2 regions of the Brassicibacter mesophilus genome follow, and region 2 is predicted to be linked to the other one. Evidence: predicted binding sites of a transcription regulator. Region 2 holds the regulator's gene; the other holds the start of a gene.
What was found. Region 2 encodes HrcA, which represses chaperone genes, less so after heat shock. Its sites were predicted from a motif close to ATTAGCACTCNATANTATNGAGTGCTAAT; they were not measured.
Positions count from the first base shown of each region.

Region 1 (12,119 bases), on a different contig from region 2:
TAGCATTTATTAAAGTACTCAACGTCTGTTCCCTTAGTATTTACACCTAATATATTTACACCAAAGCCCTTGAGTCTCTTTGCTGCTTCTACTGCTATAGTTCCAGTACCAATAAATCCAACTGTTTTTCCATAAATCTCTAATAAGGAAGTATCTATCTTCCACTTTTTTTGTTCTTGTTTTTGATAAAATGCTTTGCTATTCTTAAACATTTCTAGTATTTTTAAAACAATCCACTCCCCTATAGGTATGCTGTATCCTCCTTTATTGTTCGTTAATATTATATCTCTTTCTTTTACAACCTCTAGTGGAACTTGATCTATTCCTATGCTGGTTAACTGTATCCATTTAAGGCTTGTGAACTTAGATATGTTTAAAGTATTAAATGGATTGTAGCATAGTAATATATCTATGTCTTTCAGTTCTTCAGTAAAGTATAATTCTCTTTCATCCTTCATTATTATTTCATATCCTAGTGCTTTTATTTTTCCCATATTTTCTGTACCGTAATTATACGTAAATAAAGCTTTAATAATAATCTCTCCCCTCATGTAATCTAATAATCATATGGATCAATAATATTCTTAGAACATTTGATAATAGATCTACACTAACCTAGTATATTCATTTATTTTACCTATACCCCAAAATATAGTTTACTATTATACAAAACTATGTAATTTATACAAAAAATAAAAATGGTGTCAAAGCCTCTGACACCATTTGATTAATATTAAATCAAGAAAACAAAATACAATAGTTACTCTTCTACATATCCAGTTGTAGTGTCAATACCTACTGTCTTTGTTGCATTATCCCAAGTTACACCTATATTGAAAGCCTTTGCTATATCTCTTAGCTTGAAATAATTATTTCCATCGATATTATATGCTGTTAGTTGTACTTCTACACCATCTTTATATATTTTAGCAGTATTTAATACTCCATTTTTTGCTTCTCCATCACCTTCGCTCATCTCTCCACCTACTGCTGTGTAAGCTTTGTTTGAGATTAAGTTAATTGCTTTCTTTTCGTTGTCCCATTCTACTTCAAACTGTTTTTCAGATCCATTTACTACCGTTGCTAAGTCTCTTAGTTTAAAATAGTTATTTCCATTAATGTTGTAAGCATCAAATGATTTTTCAACACCATTAACCATTACCTTTGATGCCATTGGTGCTGCTGTTACAGTAGCAGGTTCTGTTGCTTCTGTTATTTCAGTTGTTTCAGTTGGTTCAGTTGGTTCAGTTGGTTCAGTTGGTTCAGTTGGTTCAGTTGGTTCAGTTGGTTCTGTTGCTTCTGTTATTTCAGTTGTTTCTGTTGGCTGCGAATTCGTATCCTTAACTTTAATAAAAGCTTGAGCAGATCCTTCTTGTGCTTCAAATCTAAAAACTACGTAATAATCACCTGGTTCAGTTAAAGTTACACTACATCCAGGTAGATAATGTGGAAAATCAACAGTGTAATTTTTAAGTTCTGACATATCAACGGTTTTATCTACATATTTTGCATATCCATATTCATCTACAGCACCTGATTCATCAGGTACAGAAATTTCTACTTGTCCTGATCCTGGAAGCTCTTCTCCATAGTTAAATTCGTATGTAGTCTCATCTTTTTTTGTCAATTTGTATACATCAAAGATAACTCCTCCTTCAGCTAATAAAGTAATCTTTGAAGAAGGTTCTACTATAAGTCCCTCATCAATGCTTTCATCAATTTTTTTTACATCAAATGTGTCTACTACATTAGAAACTGAAAAATGTGCAGGTAATTTAGCTATTTCTTCTTCAGATAAAGATTCCCAATTTCCTCTATAACCTTTAACTTCTACCGTTTTACCTTCTGCTGCAAATGCTGTTGCTCCCATTGCTAAAAGCATTGCCAAGATCATAAATACTGCCGTACCCTTTTTAAATAATGTTTTCATGTTCAATTCTCCTTTTTTTATTTTTGTGATAGTGATATATCACTATGTGCTATGCCGCTATGTGTTATATTTTATATAAACAAACCCTTTCTTGTCAATATTTGATTATCTATGTAAAATTTACTTAAGCCTTATTATAAATATAATTAGAAAAAACTTCAAATCTTATAAGATTTGAAGTTTTTCTGATTCACATTTAATTTTTTTAATCTTATTTGAATCAATCTCCTATATTTTCTATGATTTTTGAAATTGCTACATTCAAAAGTCCCTTTGACACATTGAGTCATATATCTCTTTTGCTTCATTTAATTTAGGTAATCGTGGCTTGTATCGTTGTTGTGAATGAGCTAATAAGTCTGCTTTTTGAAAACAGAAAAGATATGGCATAAGCTCATCTCCTATCAGGTTAATAGCGTCTTTAACTCCTTCCACTGTGGAAATAATATCGTAGTCATGATATTTAATAAGTGTACAAATTTTATTTATGAAGTCTTTTTCATATCCAAGTCTTGTTAAAATTAGGTTTGCAATTATTACACTTGCTTCCTCATGCCCCTTAAAACTATCAATGCTATCAATAACAGTTTTTCTATAAGGTTTTCCTATATCATGTAAAAGCGCTGTTATTTTCAAAATTAAATTACAGTCTACCTTGTTTACTGTTTCTAATATGTGATCAAATACATTGTAAATATGAGCAGGCATATTTTGTTCACAGTCAGTACAAATAATAAGCTCTGGAATAATTCTAAGAACTTCATCCTTACAATCCTTTATGTCCTTGCATGATAAAAGCATAAAGTTTAAATCTTCTCTATCTACTGAATATGGCATTCTATCTCCCCTTTTAGTGAATTATTGCCTTATATAATTCGTTTTCGTTCGGTCTACTTTACCCTGTAAATCAGGTGAAAATTGAGAAATTCAATTCCCTTTACAATTCTATTTTTAGATTGTTTGCCAAGGATAGAACTACTAAGCAAAAACGAACCTGAAAACAGATATACATATGTTTTCAGGTTTCCTGTTTTCTACTCCCACTCAATAGTTGCTGGTGGTTTTGATGTTATATCATAAACTATTCTATTTACTCCATCAACTTCATTTACAATTCTTCTTGAAACCTTATCAAGTACTTCATATGGTACTCTGGCCCAGTCTGAAGTCATGCCATCTGACGATGTTACTGCTCTAAGTGCTATTGTATGTGTATAAGTTCTTTCATCTCCCATTACTCCAACACTCTTTATGTTTGGTAGAGCAGCAAAATATTGCCATATCTTTCCTTCTAATCCTGCAATCTTTATTTCCTCTCTAAATATCCAGTCTGCTTCTCTTACTATATGAAGCTTCTCTTCTGTTATTTCCCCTAATACTCTAATAGCAAGTCCTGGGCCTGGGAATGGTTGTCTATTTACTATGTCATCAGGTATCCCTAATTCATTCCCAACTTTCCTAACCTCATCCTTAAACAATTGTCTCAATGGCTCAATTAATTCAAAATCTACATCCTCCGGAAGTCCGCCTACATTGTGGTGACTTTTGATAACTGAAGCCTTGTCTGTTCCACTTTCTATTACATCAGGGTATATAGTTCCTTGTACCAAATAATCGATTTGACCAAGCTTTGCTTTCTCTTCTTCAAATACTCTTATAAATTCTTCTCCAATAATCTTTCTCTTTGTTTCAGGGTCTGTTACACCTTTAAGCTTACCTAAAAATCTCTCTTGAGCATTTACTCTAATCAAGTTCATGTCAAATCTGTTTCTAAACACTTCTTCAACCTGATCCCCTTCATCTTTTCTTAAAAGACCATGATCAACGAAAACACATGTCAAGTTTTTGCCTATAGCTTTGTGTATTAATACCGCAGCAACAGATGAATCAACTCCACCTGATAGAGCGCAGATAGCTTTCTTATCTCCTATTTGATCCTTAAGCTGAGCAATAGATTCATTAACGAAGTCTCCCATATTCCAATCAGGAGTTATTTCACAAACCTTGTATAAGAAATTATTTATGATATCCTTACCTCTTTCAGTATGCTCAACTTCTGGATGAAATTGAACAGCATATAACTTCTTTTCGTTACTTTTCATTGCGGCTACAGGACAAGTATCTGTTTGTGCAGTTATTTCAAAGCCTGCAGGAGGAACTTCAATAAAATCTGTGTGGCTCATCCAGCAAATGATACTTTCATTTATATCATTAAATATTCCTTCTCTATCTTTTATATTAAGCTCTATTTTTCCGTATTCTCTCGCTTGTGCTCTGTTTACTTTTCCTCCGAATACCTGCGCCATAAGCTGTCCACCATAGCATATTCCTAAAACAGGTATTCCTAGTTTAAATACTTCTTCATCACATTTAGGTGAGCTTTCAGCATATACACTAGCAGGGCCACCAGAAAAAATTATACCTTTTGGTGATTTTTCTTTAATCTTATCAATTGAGCAATTATATGGGACAATTTCACAGTATATATTAGCCTCTCTTACTCTTCTAGCAATAAGCTGACTATACTGCCCTCCGAAATCCATTATTAGAATCATATTATTCATCTTTTACCTCCATTTTTTTATTAAGTCTAGAACACAAATCGATATCGGAGCATGAATATAAAAGATAAGAAAGTGCTTATGCGATTCTGATAAGAAAACTAGAGGAAAGAAGCAAAAAATCTCATCGCATGAACGTTCTTTTATATCTGTACTCCCATATTTTAATACTACTTCCTACTATAGTTTGGAGCCTCTTTAGTTATGTGTATATCATGTGGATGACTTTCTATTAGGCCTGCATTAGTTATTCTTGTAAACTGTCCTTTTTCTTTAAGATCTTGTATTGTAGCTGCTCCACAGTATCCCATACCAGCTTTAAGTCCACCAACTAGTTGATAAACTATATCCTTTAATGGTCCCCTATATGCAACTCTTCCTTCTACTCCTTCAGGAACAAACTTCTTATTATCTTCTTGGAAGTATCTGTCTTTACTACCTGCTGCCATTGCTCCAAGTGAACCCATTCCTCTATACACCTTAAATCTTCTTCCCTCGTATAATTCCATTTCTCCAGGACTTTCTTCTGTCCCTGCAAACATTGACCCCATCATTACAACATCTGCACCTGCTGCTATAGCTTTTACTATATCTCCAGAGTATTTTATACCTCCGTCACCTATTACAGGTATGCCATGCTTCTTTGCTGCCTCAGCACAGTTATATATAGCTGTTATTTGAGGTACTCCAACACCAGCTACAACTCTTGTTGTACATATGGAACCAGGTCCAATACCAACTTTAACAGCGTCTACCCCTGCATTTATTAAATCTTCTGTAGCTTCTGCAGTGGCAACATTACCCGCAATTAACTGAACATCTGGAAATTCTGTTTTTATCTTTTTAACTGCTTCTATAACACCTTTTGAGTGTCCATGAGCAGTATCTACAACTATAACATCAACTTTAGAGTTTACAAGTGCTTTTACTCTATCTAATACATCACCTGTAATTCCTACGGCTGCTCCAGCTAATAGTCTTCCGCTTTTATCTTTAGCAGAATTCGGAAACTGAATTGATTTTTCTATATCCTTTATAGTAATAAGACCAATCAATATACCTTCATCATCAATTAATGGGAGCTTTTCTATCTTATGAGCCTTCATTATTTCCTGAGCTTCATCCATTGATATGCCTTCTTTAGCTGTAACTAAGTTTTTCTTTGTCATAACTTCATCAATCTTTTTAGATGGGTCAGTTTCAAATCTTATGTCTCTATTTGTAATAATTCCTACAAGCTTTTTATTATTATCCGTAATTGGAACACCTGATATGCGATATCTTTCCATAAGCTCTAGAGCATCTGATACTATATGATCTGGAGATAAATAAAACGGGTCCGTTATAACACCGTGCTCCGATCTTTTTACCTTGTCTACTTCTAAAGCTTGCTGTTCAATAGACATGTTTTTGTGTATTATACCTATACCGCCCTCTCTAGCTATTGCAATAGCCATCTTTGAATCTGTTACTGTATCCATTCCTGCACTCATTAGAGGAATGTTTAACTTTATTTTCTTTGTTAGATGTGTATTTACTCTAACATCTTTTGGCAATACCTCTGATTTTGCAGGCACTAATAGCACATCATCAAAGGTCAGCCCTTCTTGCAAGAATTTTTCCATTATATTAACCTCCCACATATTTATAATTAAGAATCTAAATTCTTCGTACAATTACAAATAATAAAAAATACACAATCCCTCGAGTGGAATTGTGTATTGAAAAACACAATAAATACCAGAATCTAAAAAGATTCAAGATATTATATATTCCACTCATAGTCAAACAATTTACGGTTGCCTGGTAGAGACTTCCTAGCCATATTCTAGGATATATATGAGCATACAGTATATATTTTTCTTTATAACTTAACAAAAGTTTATATGCTTGTCAAGCTTATACTTCTTGATAATATGTGAATATTTCTTAATAATAATAAAGTTATAATCTCTCTGTTCCATATTGCTCACCTTAAGGCTGTAATTATAGATGTTTCTCCTCACAATCTTATTTCCCATATTATTTTACACAATTTATCATTTAAACTATTTTATTGTCTCCTATTTCATATTTTTCATGCTATATATTTAGGTAACAGCGGAATAATAATATATAACAAGCTTTATTTCTATCATTGATTGGAGGTCATATTGTGGATATAGATTGCAAAACACTTCATATGCTTGAAGATCATTTAAATCAAGAATTTCTTCTTTACAAAAAGTGCTTGAATTATGGGGAAAAAATATATGACAGTGAACTAAAAAATATATGCTATAATGCTAGTCAAAAACACAAAGAAAACTATCAATCAATACTATCCTATCTTCATTCCTAGGATATATTAAAAAAAGGAGAGGTTTATCTATGTACATAGATAAAAGCTTAACCGAAAAAGACTTATTAAACGACCTCATATATTCTGAAAAGTATATTTCATTTTCCTATAGTAATACAATAACAGAGTCTTCATGTTCGCAGCTTAGAGATATATTATCCAAGTGCCAACTGTCTTCACAAAGTGTTCAATACTCTATACATGATGCAATAGATAAAAGAGGATGGAATAGAATAAAGCTGGTAACAGAAAAAGAAATAAAAAGCACAATCGAAGTGTATAATCAAAAAACCTCCTAACAAGGAGGTTTTTGATATATATCAAAATTGACTGTTTTTACACTATGCTAAAAGTAATTTATCTTTATACATATTTTTCTAATTTATGTTATAATAAAAATTAGTGGTTATAGTAATTTTTTACAAGATTACTGTAATATTCTTTTCTCGATAAGTAGATTGTTCAATATTAGCAATATTGAAAATTCACAAGTTATATGTAATATAATGCATTCGATGTCATGATTACATAAGAAAGAAGTAGACAATATATGAAAAAGAAAAAGCTAAAACTAAATATAATAATATTATCCTCAGCACTACTTTTATGCTTAATGATGTTATCTTATGCAGGTCACAAAATAATACTTCTTAACACTGAAACCAATATAGGAAAAATTATATCTAATAATAGGTATAAGTCTTTAAAGGAAAAAGAGGGAGTATCAAACCTAATTATAATAATTTCAAACCAAAGTTTTTCGAATAGAAATGTAGAAATAGAAGTAGCCATAGATGGAAAAAAGATAATAGATAATAGTTTTAAAGTTGAAGACCAGCATAACTGGTTATATTTCTATTATAATTTGGCAGACGGAAGCCATACTATTCACGCTCTATCAGAAGATGGGGCAGAAATAGAAGAGGATTTTGACATAGATATAAATAACAAGAAATGGATTTTAATTGAATATTGGAAAGAAGAGAATTCAAATTCAAAGCTTACTTACGATATAAAAACAAGACCTTTTATGTTTGCTAAAAAATGAAATAATCTTTGTAAGGGTCTACCATTATGAATCCATTGTTTAAATTATTGTCATTTTTTATTTCTATAGCTTTTATTGACTTGATCATGCATTTTCTAGATAAAAGATTCATGTTTAGAGAGAAGCTATATACCAAGATAAAAAACACTCATGTCTACAACATTTCTTTAGTTTTGTCTATTTTTACGAACAGTTTAATAGTTTGTTGTGATAATGCTTCAAAACGTGTTTGTGACTATTCATACTACTATTCTCATCTCTTACAAAAACATAAAGCCGATAAGAAATATCTAAAACCATTTCTTATCGGCTTTTGGTTTGCAAACAGTTAATTCTGTATACTTATTTAATTATCAAACTTCTAAAAATACATGTTTTCTATTTTAGAAGTTCTTACATCATTGGCATTCCGCCTGGCATTCCTCCACCCATTGGTGGCATATCTTGCTCTTCTTCTTCATCTGCTACTACACCTTCAGTAGTTAATACCATAGCAGATACTGATGCAGCATTTTGAAGTGCAGATCTTGTTACTTTAGTTGGATCTACTATACCAGCTTCTATCATGCTTACATATTTTTCGTTTAGTGCATCAAATCCAATACCTATCTCTTTAGTTTTCACATGTTCTACTATAACAGAGCCTTCTAATCCTGCGTTAGCAGCAATTTGTCTAACTGGCTCTTCTAATGCTCTTAAAATTATGTTTATACCTGTTTTTTCGTCTCCTGAAACAGTACTTAATAGTTTTTCAACAGCTGGAATTGCATTGATTAAAGCTGTTCCACCACCAGGTACTATACCTTCTTCAACAGCAGCTCTTGTAGCGGCTAGCGCATCTTCAATTCTTAATTTTCTTTCTTTTAATTCAGTTTCAGTTGCTGCACCAACTTGGATTACTGCAACTCCACCTGATAATTTAGCTAATCTTTCTTGTAATTTTTCTTTGTCAAATTCAGAAGTAGTTTCTTCTATTTGCGCTTTAAGTTGTTTAATTCTATCTTTGATATCTGCTTGGTTTCCAGCACCATTTACTATAGTAGTGTTTTCTTTGTCAACTTTTACAGTTTGTGCTCTACCTAACATATCTATTGTAGCTTCTTTTAAGTCATATCCTAATTCTTCTGATATTACTTCTCCTCCAGTTAAGATCGCGATATCTCTTAACATTTCTTTTCTTCTATCACCAAATCCAGGAGCTTTAACAGCAACACATGTAAATGTTCCTCTTAATTTGTTAACTACTAATGTAGCTAGTGCTTCTCCTTCAACATCTTCAGCAATTATTATTAGTTGCTTTCCTTGCTGAACTATTTGCTCTAATATTGGTAATATTTCTTGAATATTAGTTATCTTTTTGTCAGTAATTAATATATAAGGGTTTTCTAATACTGCTTCCATTTTTTCAGCATCTGTTACCATGTAGGGTGATAGATATCCTCTGTCAAACTGCATACCTTCAACTACATCAAGTGTTGTTCCCATTGATCTTGATTCTTCAACAGTTATAACTCCATCTTTACCTACTTTATCCATAGCTTCTGCAATCAAGCTTCCTATTTCTTCATCAGCAGCTGATATTGAAGCAACTTGAGCTATAGCTTCTTTGCTTTCAATTGATTTTGAAAATGACTTAATTTCTTCTACTGCAGCATCAACTGCTTTATGTATACCCTTTTTAAGAATCATTGGGTTAGCACCTGCAGCAACGTTTTTAAGTCCTTCTCTTATAATAGCTTGAGCTAATAAAGTAGCAGTTGTAGTTCCATCACCAGCTACGTCATTTGTTTTAGTTGCAACTTCTTTAACTAATTGTGCCCCCATGTTTTCATATGCATCTTTTAACTCTATTTCACGAGCTATAGTAACACCATCATTTGTGATAAGTGGCGAACCAAATTTCTTATCTAAAACAACATTTCTTCCTTTTGGTCCTAAAGTAACTTTAACTGTATCAGCTAATTTATTTATACCTCTCTCCATTGCACGACGAGCTTCTTCACCGAATCTAACTTCCTTAGCCATTATATTCACACTCCTTTGATATTAATGATTTTAGTTTCAAAATTCTATTTTAAATAAGAATTATTCTACTACTGCTAATAAATCTGCTAATTTTACAATAGTATATTCTTCTCCATCCATTTTTACTTCTGTTCCTGAATATTTAGAGAATATAACTTTATCGCCAACTTTTATTTCATCTTTCTTCTTTTCATCTTCTGTAATACCAGCACCAACAGCTACAACTTCAGCTATTTGTGGTTGCTCTTTTGCAGAGCCTGGAAGTACTATACCGCTCTTAGTTTTCTCTTCAACTTCAACCTTTTTAATAACTACTCTGTCTCCTAATGGTTTAATGTTCATATTTTACCCTCCTTATTTATTATAATTTTAATATTTTTCTATTTTGTTAGCACTCTTCATTGCCGAGTGCTAATTCTTACAACATATATGTTATCTAATGGTTTATATGGAATCAACTATCATTTTCATTCATAATCATGGTTTTAAAACGAATAACGATTGTTATCCTGATATATTATGAATTTTCATTTAATATATCTGTTTTTCTCTATTTTATTTCTAATATTAATTTTTTTATTACTTTATACATTATTTTTCTAAAAATGTCACTAAATAAGCTTGTATACTACGCTGCTTATAATAAAATATAATAAAGGTATAAAGATAGCTGGAAGCATATTTCCTATTTTAATTCTTTTTATTTCTAATATGTTAATACCTATTCCTATAATCAGTATTCCTCCAACAGCCGCCATTTCTCTAATAACTGACTCTATAAGAAATTCTTTAGCAAATGATGCTGATAAGGTTATAATGCCTTGATAAACGAACACAGATACAGCGGAAAATGCAACCCCTATACCCAATGTAGATGAGAATATAATGGAAGAAACACCATCAATGATTGATTTTGCAAAAAGTGTTTGATGATTTCCTGTAAGTCCACTTTCCAATGAGCCAACTATAGCCATAGCTCCTACACAGTATATTAAAGAAGCTGTAACAAATCCCTTTGAAAAATTAGATGAACCTTGCCCGGCTTTTCTTTCAAGCATGTTACCTAGATTTTCGAGCCTATCCTCAATTCTAATCCATTCTCCAATTATGCTTCCTATTACAACACTCATTATTACTAACAATATATCTTCAGTTTTAAGAGCACTCATTAGGCCAATAATTATTACTATCATACCAAGGCCATTCATAATAGTATTTCTGTAATTTTCCTTAAATCTATTTTTTAAGAATACTCCTACTAAGCTTCCTGTAATAATTGTTATAACATTTACTACTGTTCCTAACACCATCACTCCCCCTTAATCTATAATGTCCGCTGACATATATGTTAGAATATAACCAAAAAAGATAAGAGAATGCTTATGAGATTTTGTTGTTCTTTTTTAGTTATATCCTTTACTTTTTACCAATGCCAAGCTCTCTGGCATAATAAAACAAATATTGCTGAGCAAAGCCTGCGTATTTACCAAACTTATTTTGTCCATATTGCTGAATGTAATTAAGCTTTGAATCCTCTTTGAGATAAAAATATTCCATAACTCTTTTCACCCATACATCGATAGGAAAAGCATCGTATTTGCCCATAGAAAACAGCATGATGCAATCAGACACCTTAGGTCCAACTCCTGCAAATGTCATTAACTCTTTTCTAGCATCATCAGTAGATAAATTTACAAATCTATATATGTCTGTCTCTTTGCTTGATATTATTGTAGCTGCACTAACTATGTATTTAGCCCTAAATCCAGTCTTGCAGTTTTCAACTTCCTCTATTGTAAGATTATCTAGTTTATCCGCAGTTGGGAAGCTATAGTATTTTTTGCCATTATATTCACCAATATAATTACCATATCTCTCGCTTAGCAACTCTATAGCCCTTTTTATCATCGGTATCCTGTTGTTAGCGGATATAATGAATGATATTAATATTTCCCACTCATCTTGACTTAATATTCTTATACCTTCCCCAAATTTTATAGCCTTTTTTAATATAGGATCACTTGATAGCTCTTTTTTTATCTGTCCATAATCTGTACCGAGATTGAAATAGTCATACCAGATATTATTGAAATCCTCCATATTGGTATTAGAAAGTATAACATCGTTTCCTGTCTTATTAACGTTAATTACTCTATTATGCGCCACACCTGTATAGCTTCCATCTGGCTCTTCATTCCATCTAAAGCACTGACC
Region 1 covers NZ_JBNPXI010000016.1:90,538-102,656, forward strand. Annotated here, with positions in the region: gene HNR33_RS15760 (phosphoglycerate dehydrogenase) at 1-494, opposite strand, end outside; gene HNR33_RS15765 (stalk domain-containing protein) at 761-1,930, opposite strand; gene HNR33_RS15770 (HD domain-containing protein) at 2,192-2,767, opposite strand; gene guaA (glutamine-hydrolyzing GMP synthase) at 2,965-4,494, opposite strand; gene guaB (IMP dehydrogenase) at 4,662-6,116, opposite strand; purine riboswitch at 6,253-6,354, opposite strand; gene HNR33_RS15785 (hypothetical protein) at 6,647-6,832, shown strand; gene HNR33_RS15790 (spore coat protein) at 6,862-7,131, shown strand; gene HNR33_RS15795 (hypothetical protein) at 7,383-7,880, shown strand; gene groL (chaperonin GroEL) at 8,274-9,905, opposite strand; gene HNR33_RS15805 (co-chaperone GroES) at 9,966-10,247, opposite strand; gene HNR33_RS15810 (DUF554 domain-containing protein) at 10,517-11,215, opposite strand; gene HNR33_RS15815 (DNA-3-methyladenine glycosylase family protein) at 11,322-12,119, opposite strand, start outside.
Region 1: a site for HrcA is predicted at 10,293-10,321, ahead of HNR33_RS15805 (co-chaperone GroES). Genes of this name have one in related genera too.

Region 2 (12,119 bases):
TATTATTGTTGTTTACAAAAACATACTAAAATCAGTGCTATCCTATAAACTTTACTTAAAGTCATAGATGTACTACATATGATTGATAACTAGCTTATTCTTTAACCTTACTCCTCGTAACTTATTTCTGCTAATGTCCCGAGGCTTAGCAACGTCGGCCTTTTTCCCTATACTTTCTTTCCAGTGCCTGCTAAGCCTTTGTTATAGAAAGTGATGACGCTTTTCCTCTATAATCCTTCGCGTAATAAGAAAGATGCGACATGCCTAAAACCAAAATTATGTTGCTTCAGTTCTACAAATTAGAAATTATTTCGCACATGCTTGTACAAATTTAATAGGGACATCCATTTTTTTTGCTGTTTCTTCCACAGTAAGTCCACTATCTAAAAAGCGTTTACATACGGTTTTCAAGTTTTCGCCAACTTCTATAATATGCTTGTCTAAATCATAGAAACGAACCACTCTTTGTCCCCATCTATGTTCATAAACAGGATGTACGTATTCAATGTATTTAAGAGTATTTAGTTTTTCAATAAAGCTGTCAAAATTATCTTCTTCAAAATACAGTTCAGCATCGTTGCCATTAAAAATTATTTCATTATCATTTTTCTGAATGAACTCTTTCCAACTTTCTTTTGTTTGCAGAGCAACTCCACCAGTTAAAGTGACATTAGCTCCAAAGTCCATAATAACCCTTAATCCTAAAACATCTTTATAGAATATTTTTGATTTCTCCATATCGGTTACAACCAACATAGGATTCTTAAATTTCATAAAATATCTTCCTTTCAAATTTCAATTTATTGAATTGTTTACATCATTCATATGTCGCATTTTTCAACAAATACCTCATAAATAGCTTCTCAAATATATTATCTATATTTTTAACTTCTTACTTTATCAAACAAGGCCAAAAAATAGCCCCCATGTCATCATTTACTATAACATTCTTACAGTTTATAGTGTTCTGTGCATCCTTTGTAGGATGGTGTATACTGTACGTTAACTGACATTCGTCTCCTTCTTATTCATTAGCTAACAAGATATCCAACATTTTGCTCGTATTATTCATAAATCTTTTTGTAATTTGATAATGATCAGTATCTTCGTACTCAATTTCTTTAAATCCATCATCTAAACTATAAATTATCGAGTTTGGATAGGACATAATTATTGGCGAATGGGTAGCTATTATAAATTGTGAATCCTTTTTAACAAGTTCATGTATTCTACTAATTAAAGTCATTTGTCTTGTTGGTGATAAAGCAGCCTCAGGTTCATCAAAAATATATATTCCGTTTCCACCTAATCTGTTTAATATTACGGACATGAAAGATTCACCATGTGATTGATTATGTAAAGATTTGCCACCATACGAATCGATAATTCTTGCCCCTACACCACCTTGATCTAACTCTTGAATGTTAGAAGCAACATTGTAAAAACTCTCTGCTCTTAAGAAGAAGCCATCTTTAGCCCTTCTTGTTCCCTTAACTAATTTGATATACTCATATAATTTTGAATGTGTTTGAACTGTTGAGAAATTAAAATTTTTTGTTCCACCTTCAGGATTGAACCCATATGCAATTGCAATCGCTTCTAATAAAGTTGATTTTCCACTTCCGTTTTCTCCGATTAAAAAAGTAACATTGGGATGTAAATCTATGTTATCTAAATGTCCTACTGCTTTGAGTGAGAATGGATAAGTATCAAAGTTCTCAACATCATCTCGTCTTAGCATAATCTTCCTTATGTATTGTTGAAAAGTATCATCAATCATTTTAATACCTCCATTTTTACTATGTACAGAATGTTAGTTAATATTTGTATTCTCGAATCGTATCGTGAATACTCATTTACAGTTGTATCAATTACACATTATATCACAAATTAGTAAAATATAGACATGACTAAATTATTCTTTTATGTACAAGCCTACTTTGACTTGTACTTATTTATTTCAAATAAGCTGTTTAGGTTTAATATACTTAACTGGTAACTAATCATTTGAAAAAGACTTGATTAGCTTGTCCATGTTCTCTATTATTATCGCTACTCCCTTTCTTTTCGTAAGTAAATAATATCATTTAGGGAATCTAATTACCAACTTTATTAATATAGTTTCCCATACCTTCCAGCTCGTCTTTCCTGATTAATTTCTGCTTTGTCATAGTCATGTTCAACTCTATTAATCGTTATCAGTATGCTATCCACATAGAATCTAGCATCTATAAAACTTTTGCTAAAATCGTTGTAGTTAGCTTTCGATTCCAACTGTCCTTCCAATTTAGCTCTTTTTCTAATGTTATGATCTGCATATGAAGGAGATGTTTCAGATTGTATTCTCTATAGTTTTTGAACTATATAAGGAAAATAAATCAGTAAATAGAAAAGAAGTAGAAAAGCTTACTGATATAAGTCGGTCAGATGCGACTTCAATCTTAGAAGAGTTTCTAGATAGATGGTTAATTAAGAAAAAAGGCAATTCTGATACAACTATATATTTCTTAAATGAGAAAGACCACTAAATCAAAATAGTGGTCTTTTTGCCATCCACTCTATACTACACTGTGCAGGTATAGGAGCAATCATATTCACTTTAACTCTTAGGCGTCCTAGGGTGTAAAAAGCTACTTTTTTCATCAAACCATTCCTAAATCTCCAAGTTCATATAGCACTACAGCTGAAGTAACTAACCCAGCAGTTTCAGTTCGTAATATTCTTGGACCGAGTGTTACTATGTTACATTTAATATTTATCAACGATTGTATTTCAGTTTCTTCAAATCCACCTTCTGGTCCTATCAATATATGAATTTCCTTACAGCTGCAGTTTTCTAACACATCCTTAATACCAGTGTTTTCTTCGTTCTCATATGGAACTATGACAGCTTGTTTTTCTTTTAGAATAGCTATCATTTCATCAAAATCAAGTATATTATTTACCTGTGGTATTATACCTCTTTTACTTTGTTTAGCAGCTTCCTCAGCTATACGGTTCCACCTTTCGAGCTTGTTATTTTCTTTTTTTCTATCTTGAATCTTCACAACTGTTCTTTCAGTTATAACTGGTACAATTTTTTTTACTCCAAGCTCGGTAGCTTTTTGAATAATTAAATCCATCTTTGAGGCCTTTGGCAACCCTTGATATAATATTATATCAATAGGTGGTTCACTTTTAGAAGCTTCTTTACTTAATATTTCACACTGAACTATGTTTTTATCTATAGATATTATCTTAGCGGTGTAATCTGTTCGATCATTATCACATACAACTACAACATCTCCAACATTAAGCCTTAATACACTTTTTATATGTTTAACATCTTCACCTATTATATCAATAGAGCTTAAATTAATATTATTCTTATCTACAAAAAATCTATGCATCTATGTTACCTTCTTTAACTTTAGAGACAATACATGCCCATTCACCCATATTTATAATCTCAACTATTTCCATATTTTCTTCTATTAATGCTTGTTTAACACTGTCTATCTTTTCATTTATTATCCCTGAGGCAATAAAAACACCATCATTCTTTAAGAATTTTTTAATATCCTTAGATAAAATTATTATTATTTCAGCAATAATATTCGAAACTACTACTTCTGCTTTTTCATCAACTACATCTAATAAATTACCATGTCTAATTTCTACTAAATCCTCTACATTATTAATCTTAATATTATCTTTTGAAACTTTAACACAAAGTTCATCAAGATCTACTCCTATAACTCTCCTTGCTCCAAGTTTAGCAGCAGCCACAGATAGTATTCCACTTCCACACCCAACATCAAAAACCGTACTTCCGCTCTTAACATAGTTTTCGAGTTGTTGTATACACATTATAGTAGTTTCATGAGTCCCTGTTCCAAAAGCCATTCCTGGATCGAGTTCAATAATAATATCATCTTTATCAGCTATATACTCTTCCCATGACGGCTTAATCACTACATTTTTTGCTACTTTTTTTGGCTTATAATATTTTTTCCACGCATGAGCCCAATCTTTTTCATATACTTCTGTAGTCGTTACTTCACCGAGTCCTTTATCTAAATTGTATAGTGGTATTTTTTCTACATTTTGTTTTATTAGTTCAATCTTATCAATAAGATCTTCACTCTCAGGAAAATATCCTTTAACTATAACTCCTTCAAAATCTTGGTCCAGTAAACTGGAGTCTATAAAATCCCAATCATCATTTGCAGTCTGCAAAATAATGTCATTTGGATCCTCTATAGCTAGTCCTCCAACACCCACCTCATATAAAATGTTTGACACAGCTTCTACCGCTTCTGTTGTCGTTTTAATCTGGACCTCAATCCATTTCATAAACTTCACATCCTTCTTAACAAGTTAGATAAGCTTTATTTTTCTCAAATTATTATACCCCATATATGTAAAAAAAACCAGTAATTATTGATGATATACAATAATCACTCCAATAAATGGAGTGATTATTATCCTGTAAAAGCATCTTTGACTTTATCAAAAAAGCCTTTTTTATTTTCATGTCCAGCATCTCCACTTTCCTTAGCAAACTCTCTTAAGAGCTCTTTCTGCTTTTCATTAAGCTTTGTAGGAACCTGAACTACAACTTTAACGTACTGATCTCCTCTTCCATAGCCTCTTACATTAGGAATTCCTTTGTTCTTAAGTCTAAATATCGTGCCAGTCTGCGTTCCTTCAGGGATAGTATATTTAACATTACCCTCTAATGATGGAACTTGTATCTCATCCCCGATAGCAGCCTGAACAAACGATATTGGTATCTCACATATTATATCATTACCTTCACGAGCAAAAATTTCATGTGGTTCTACATTAATATAAACGTATAAATCTCCGGAAGGTCCTCCTTTTTCACCTGGTTCACCTTCTCCACGCAAAGGAATTACTGACCCTGTATCAACACCAGCCGGAACTTTGATGTTAATTCGTTTCATTTTCATTTCTTTTCCAGTTCCACTGCAATTAGTACATGGACTATCTATGATTTGGCCTAACCCATTACATTTATCACATGTTCCTACCCGTACAAATTGTCCAAATGGAGTCGTTTGCGCATATTTAACTTCTCCAGTTCCATTACATTTAGTACAAGTAGATTTATTAGTTCCTGGCTTAGCTCCTGTTCCATCACATACTGAACAATTTTCTGTTTTTCTATATTTAATCTCTTTTTCAACACCAAAAGCAGCTTCTTCAAATTTTATATCCAGCTTATATTTCAAATCAGCACCTTTTCTAGGACCTGATTTTCTACTTCCTGAGAAACCACCACCAAAAATATCAAATATATCTTCAAATATGTCTCCAAAACCACCAGAAAAACCCTGTCCAAATCCTCCACCTTGTCCATTAACTCCATCATGACCAAATCTATCATATCTTGCTCTTTTTTCTTCATCGCTTAAGACTTCATATGCTTCATTAACTTCTTTAAATTTATGCTCTGCTTCTTTATTATCCGGATTTAAATCTGGATGGTATTTTTTTGCTAATTGACGATAAGCTTTTTTTATTTCTTGTTCATTTGCTTGTTTATTAACACCAAGGACTTCATAATAATCTCTTTTACTCATATATTCACCACCTTTCAATGGTGTAGTCACCTACTAAATATTAAATAACCGAATTTAAGTTTATGCCATATTACTTGATATGTCAATAGGAAAAACCAAAGCTAAACCCATGGGATTTAGCTTTGATAAACACTATTTGTCATCATCAACAACTTCATAATCAGCATCTACTACATTATCATCATTACTGCTTTGTTGACCTTGAGCGTTTTGCTGCCCTTGATCTGGAGCTTGTTGATACATTTTCTGTGACAGTGCATGGAACTCATTTGTAAGCTCTTCAGTTTTCTTTTTAATATCATCAGCGTTATTTCCTTCAAGAGCTTTCTTCAAATCATCTAATTTTGCTTGAACCTTTGATTTTTCATCATCACTTATTTTCCCTTCAAGCTCTTTTAGAGTTTTTTCTGTTTGATAAACAAGTGAGTCAGCGTTATTCTTAACCTCTATAGATTCTTTATTCTTTCTGTCTTCTTCAGCAAATTTCTCGGCTTCTTTAACTTTATTTTGAATCTCTTCTTCCGATAAATTTGTCGAAGCTGTTATTGTTATTTTTTGTTCTTTACCAGTTCCTAAATCCTTAGCAGAAACATTAACAATACCATTAGCATCTATATCAAAGGTTACCTCAATTTGTGGTATTCCTCTTGGTGCTGGTGGAATTCCTGTAAGTTGGAATCTACCTAATGTTGTGTTACCACTTGCCATCTGTCTTTCTCCTTGAAGTACATGTATATCAACCGCAGTTTGACTATCTGCAGCAGTTGAAAACACCTGACTTTTCTTTGTAGGTATAGTAGTATTTCTTTCTATTAGCTTAGTAAATACTCCTCCAAGAGTTTCAATCCCCAATGATAATGGTGTAACATCTAATAACAATAAATCTTTTACTTCACCACTTAAAACTCCAGCTTGGATTGCTGCACCTAATGCTACTACTTCATCAGGGTTAACTCCTTTATGAGGTTCTTTGCTTGTTAGGTTCTTTACTGCTTGTTGAACAGCTGGTATTCTAGTTGAACCACCAACTAATATTACTTTGTCTATATCAGCTGCACTTAATCCTGCATCCTGCATTGCTGCCTTAGTAGGCCCCAATGTTCTTTCAACTAAATGTAGAGTTAACTCTTCAAATTTAGCTCTAGTTAAATCTATATTCAAATGCAGAGGTCCAGCTTGAGTAGCTGTAATAAAAGGCAAATTAATGTTTGTTGTCATTACACTTGACAGCTCTTTTTTAGCCTTTTCAGATGCTTCCTTTAATCTTTGAAGCGCCATCTTGTCATTTCTTAAATCAATTCCATTTTCTTTTTTAAATTGTTCAGCTAAATAGTCTATTACAGCCTGGTCAAAATCATCTCCACCAAGCATATTATCACCTTTAGTTGATATAACCTCAAAAACTCCATCACCAAGCTCTAGTATTGATACGTCGAAAGTACCTCCACCTAAGTCAAATACCATTATTTTATGGTGATCTTGGTCTTTATCTATACCATAAGCAAGTGATGCAGCAGTAGGTTCATTGATTATTCTTCTAACATTCAACCCAGCAATTCTTCCTGCATCCTTTGTTGCTTGTCTTTGACTATCTGTAAAGTATGCTGGCACTGTAATAACAGCATCAGTAACTTTTTCTCCTAGATAATTTTCTGCATCTGTTTTTAATTTTTGAAGAATCATTGCTGAAATGTCCTGTGGAGTATGTTCTTTTCCATCTATAACTTCTTTATGATCAGTACCCATGTGTCTTTTTATAGACATTATAGTTCTATCTGGATTAGTAACTGATTGTCTTTTTGCTGTTTCTCCAACAAGTCTTTCTCCATCTTTAGTAAATGCAACAACAGATGGTGTAGTTCTGTTACCTTCAGCATTTGCTATAACAACTGCCTCTCCACCCTCCATAACTGCTACACAAGAATTAGTTGTTCCTAAATCAATACCTATTATTTTACTCATTTTCATTCCTCCCTATGTAGTATTATACTATTTTGCAACCTTAACCATACTTGGTCTTACAACTCTATCTTTTAACATATAGCCTTTTAAGAATACTTCCATCACAGTGTCTTCAGCATGTTGATCACTTTCTTCTTGGGCAACTGCATGGTGATAGTTAGGATCAAACTTTTGATTTAATGCATCTATTTCTTCTAACCCACTGTCTTTGAGGATATCAACAAACTGTTTATAAACCAATTCTACTCCCTGATAAAAGTTTTCAAGCTTAGTTTCATCTATTTTAATTTCTAAGGCTCTATCAAAGTTATCAATCACTGGAAGAAGTTTGCATATCAGTTCTTGAGATGCATATAAATAGGTGGACTCTTTCTCTTTCTCAACTCTTTTTCTATAATTATTAAAGTCAGCTTGCAACCTAAGATATCTATTATCTACTTCTTCAAGTTCTTTTAGCGTATTTTCATACTCATTTTGTATTTTTTCATATTCTACGTTATTAGCTTCATCTTTTAAATCATCAACATTTGCCTCAAAATTGCTGTTGATTTCTTCCGTTATATTATCACCTACAGTATCACTTTTTTTCTCTTGCTTTCCCTTAATATCTTCTACTGCCACTTCCTTCACCTCACTAATTCTTTTTTGTTCTTAATTTTTCATAAAACATATGCTTTAGTAACCAACTAGCAAATTAAATTACATTAGTTAGGTGCAAGAATTAAATCTCACACCTTATTTTATGAAATATTTTTCAATTATTTCATTCAAATCTAAGGATAACGATCTGACTGTTGATATTACATTTGAGTAGTCCATTCGTGTAGGTCCTATAACTCCAATTTTCCCTATTGTTTTGCCATTAATACTATAAGTTGCAGTAATAACGCTACAATTTTTTATCTCGTCATAACTATTCTCATTACCTATTCTTACTTCGATATCGTTAAAGTTACTGTTTAACATCATATCAACAACAGTGTTCTTGTTTTCTATGAATGATATAAATTCTTTTGCCCTATTAATGTCGTTGTATTCAGGAAAATTAAATATCTTCGTTACTCCATCAGAGTAAAGCTGGATCTCCGCAGTATCATCTAAGGTTTGAATGATTATAGGAACTATATTTGATATTGAATCTTTCAAAGAATACATTTCATTTACTAATTTTTCATGAATACCAGAGCTAATCTCTTCAATTGTATACCCTCTTAAATTTTCATTAAGGAAATTAGTTATCATATTAAGTTGCTCTAAAGCTATTTCGTTGTCTACTCTTAGAACAGTATTTTTTACGACGCCTGAATTTGTGACAATTACGACTAATATTTTTGTTTCATCTATCGGTATTAGTTGAATATGCTTCAATTGACCTTTTTTTAACTGCGGTGCTATAGCAAGTGAAGTATAGTTAGTCACTTTAGAAAGAATTTTAGCAGCATTTTGAATAATTGTATCTATCTCTCCAATTTCTTTCATCAATATACTTTTTATATCCTGGCGAAGTATAAAATCAATATTGGCTGACTGTAAAAGCCTATTTACATAAAGTCTGTAACCTTTATCTGAGGGAATTCTTCCTGCAGAAGTATGCGGCTGAACCAAATATCCAAGCTCTTCTAAATCAGACATCTCATTTCTAATAGTAGCAGAACTAACTCCTAAATCATACTTTTTAGAAATAGTTCTTGATCCTATAGGCTCTGCACTTGATATATAGCTTTGTATAATAGCTTGCAAGACTCTAAGTTTTCTTTCATCAAGCATCATACTATTATCACATCCTATTGTTATTAAAAGATGAAAACAAGTTCCATCTTTTTTCGTTATTAGCACTCTATGCTATCGAGTGCTAATCTTTATGTTTTTAACTTATCATTGATATTTCAATTTGTCAATACCTTTTTAAAACTATTTCTTTAATCCATTTAATACTTTTATACTATTATCTACGGTAATATGTCCATAAAAACAAGATTGCATAAATCAAGTCCTTGTTTAGTTAATTTAATATTATTGAGGTCTTCATATAACAACCCTTGTTTAACATGTTTGGTAATTATATCTCCAAATTTTTCGCCTATATCAACACTAAATCTCCTAGCAAATCTACTTTTATTAATTCCTTGAATAAGTCTTAGCCCTAATATAATATATTCAGCCATTTCCATTTCTCTATTTATAACTTCAACTTCAGTTATTGGAAGCTCTTTATTATCTATTTTAGTAAAGTAATCTTCAAAATCATATAAATTTCCATATCTCTTATTATTAATATTTGAATGAGCTGATATTCCTAATCCAACATATGGTTCTACGTTCCAGTATATAAGATTATGCTCACATTTATATTCTTTCTTTGCAAAATTAGATATTTCATAATGATAATATCCATTTTGCTTCAATAATTCTACTCCAGAATGGTACATCTCTCTTTCTTCATCCTCGTCTGGTAATTGTAGCTCAGATTTTTGATGGCTAATATAAAATGGAGTACCTTCCTCTAATTTTAGACTATAGTATGAAATATGATCAGCACTTAAAATTATTGCTTTTTTTAGCGTATCTTTTACATTGTCTATACTTTGTTCTGGTAAATTAAACATAATATCAAAATTAATATTGTCAAATCCATGTTTTCTTATCATGTTATAAGTTTCAATAACATCATTAGCAGAATGAATTCTTCCTATTCTCTTTAACATATCATTGTTAAAAGACTGGACTCCCATACTTATTCTGTTTATTCCTATTTGTTTATAAATATTTAATTTTTCCCTATCTAGTGTTTTAGGATTTACCTCAATACTAAATTCAGCTAATTTACTCATATTTAACCGTTTATTCATGTGCTCTATTATTTCGTAGATGTACCTTCCATCCACATATGAAGGCGTACCACCACCAATAAATATCGTCTTAACATTAAACTCTTTTAATTCAGCAGTATACAAATCAATTTCTTTTTTTAAATAATATATATATTTCTCAACTAAATCCTGCTTATTCGTATATGAATTAAAGTCACAGTATAAGCATTTACTTTTGCAGAAAGGAATATGCACATATACCCCTATATCCTTCATCAAATTGACCTCCTAAAAAAAATGCACACGTATGTGTGCATTTTAGACTATTTATCGTCATACTTTAAAACAGCTAAAAATGCTTCTTGTGGTACTTCCACACTACCTAGCTGTCTCATTCTCTTCTTTCCTTCCTTCTGCTTTTCCAGTAGTTTCTTCTTTCTAGTAATATCTCCACCATAACATTTTGCTAGAACATCTTTTCTAAGAGCTCTTACAGTTTCTCTTGCAATTATCTTAGCTCCAACAATTGCTTGTATCGGAACAGCAAACTGGTGTCTAGGAATTACATCCTTAAGCTTCTCTGCTATCATACGTGCCCTCTCGTAAGCTTTTTCTTCATGTACAATTATCGAGAATGCATCCACTAATTCACCATTTATTAAAATATCAAGCTTTACTAATTCAGATTTCTTATAGCCCTTCAATTCATAGTCTAGTGATGCATATCCTTTAGTCCTTGATTTTATAGCGTCAAAGAAATCATATATAACTTCATTCAGAGGTATCTCATAGTGCATCACGACTCTTGTTTGCTCTATATATTCCATGTTAATAAATATACCTCTTCTGTTTTGGCATAATTCCATTATTGTTCCAACATAGTCAGTCGGTGTCATTATATTTACATCAACTATAGGTTCTTCCATATATTCTATTTCTGTAGTCGGTGGTAAATTAGTAGGATTTTGAAGCGTAAACTCTTCTCCATTCTTTTTCTTTACCTTATATATTACACTTGGAGCAGTAGTTACAATGTTTAAGTCAAACTCTCTTTCTAATCTTTCCTGTATTATCTCCATATGAAGTAGTCCCAAGAATCCACATCTGAAACCAAATCCTAATGCAATAGAAGTCTCAGGTTCAAAAACAAGTGCTGCATCATTTACTTGTAATTTTTCTAATGCATCTCTGACGCTGTTATAATCCTCTCCTTCAGCAGGATATATACCACAATATACCATTGAAGTTACCTTTTTATATCCAGGCAATGGCTTGTCTGTAGGTCTGCTCGCTTCTGTTATAGTATCTCCAACCCTTGCATCTTTAACATTTTTAATACTGGCTGCAACATAACCTACATCACCAGCAGACAGCTGATCTATACTAACTTGTCTAGGAGCAAATATTCCTACCTCTGTAACTTCAAATTTCTTATTGGTGGCCATCATTCTTATTTCCATACCTGGTTCTATAGTTCCCTCTACCACCCTTGTAAGAGCTATAACTCCTTTATAACTATCATAATAAGAATCAAAAATAAGTGCCTTAAGAGGTGCTTCGCTATCTCCTTGAGGTGCTGGTACTTTGTGTACAATATCTTCTAGTACATCTTCAATGTTTAACCCTTCTTTCGCTGATATCATCGGTACATCTTCACAGTCAAGTCCAATTACATCCTCAACTTCCTTCTTGATTTCTTCAGGTCTTGCACTTGGTAAATCTATTTTATTTATTATTGGTAATATTTCCAGATTCTGTT
Region 2 covers NZ_JBNPXI010000001.1:15,787-27,905, forward strand. Annotated here, with positions in the region: gene HNR33_RS00100 (VOC family protein) at 307-774, opposite strand; gene HNR33_RS00105 (AAA family ATPase) at 1,025-1,780, opposite strand; gene HNR33_RS00110 (hypothetical protein) at 2,113-2,286, opposite strand; gene HNR33_RS00115 (hypothetical protein) at 2,319-2,528, shown strand; gene HNR33_RS00120 (16S rRNA (uracil(1498)-N(3))-methyltransferase) at 2,643-3,389, opposite strand; gene prmA (50S ribosomal protein L11 methyltransferase) at 3,382-4,335, opposite strand; gene dnaJ (molecular chaperone DnaJ) at 4,464-5,588, opposite strand; gene dnaK (molecular chaperone DnaK) at 5,721-7,550, opposite strand; gene grpE (nucleotide exchange factor GrpE) at 7,578-8,171, opposite strand; gene hrcA (heat-inducible transcriptional repressor HrcA) at 8,286-9,386, opposite strand; gene hemW (radical SAM family heme chaperone HemW) at 9,500-10,636, opposite strand; gene lepA (translation elongation factor 4) at 10,684-12,119, opposite strand, start outside.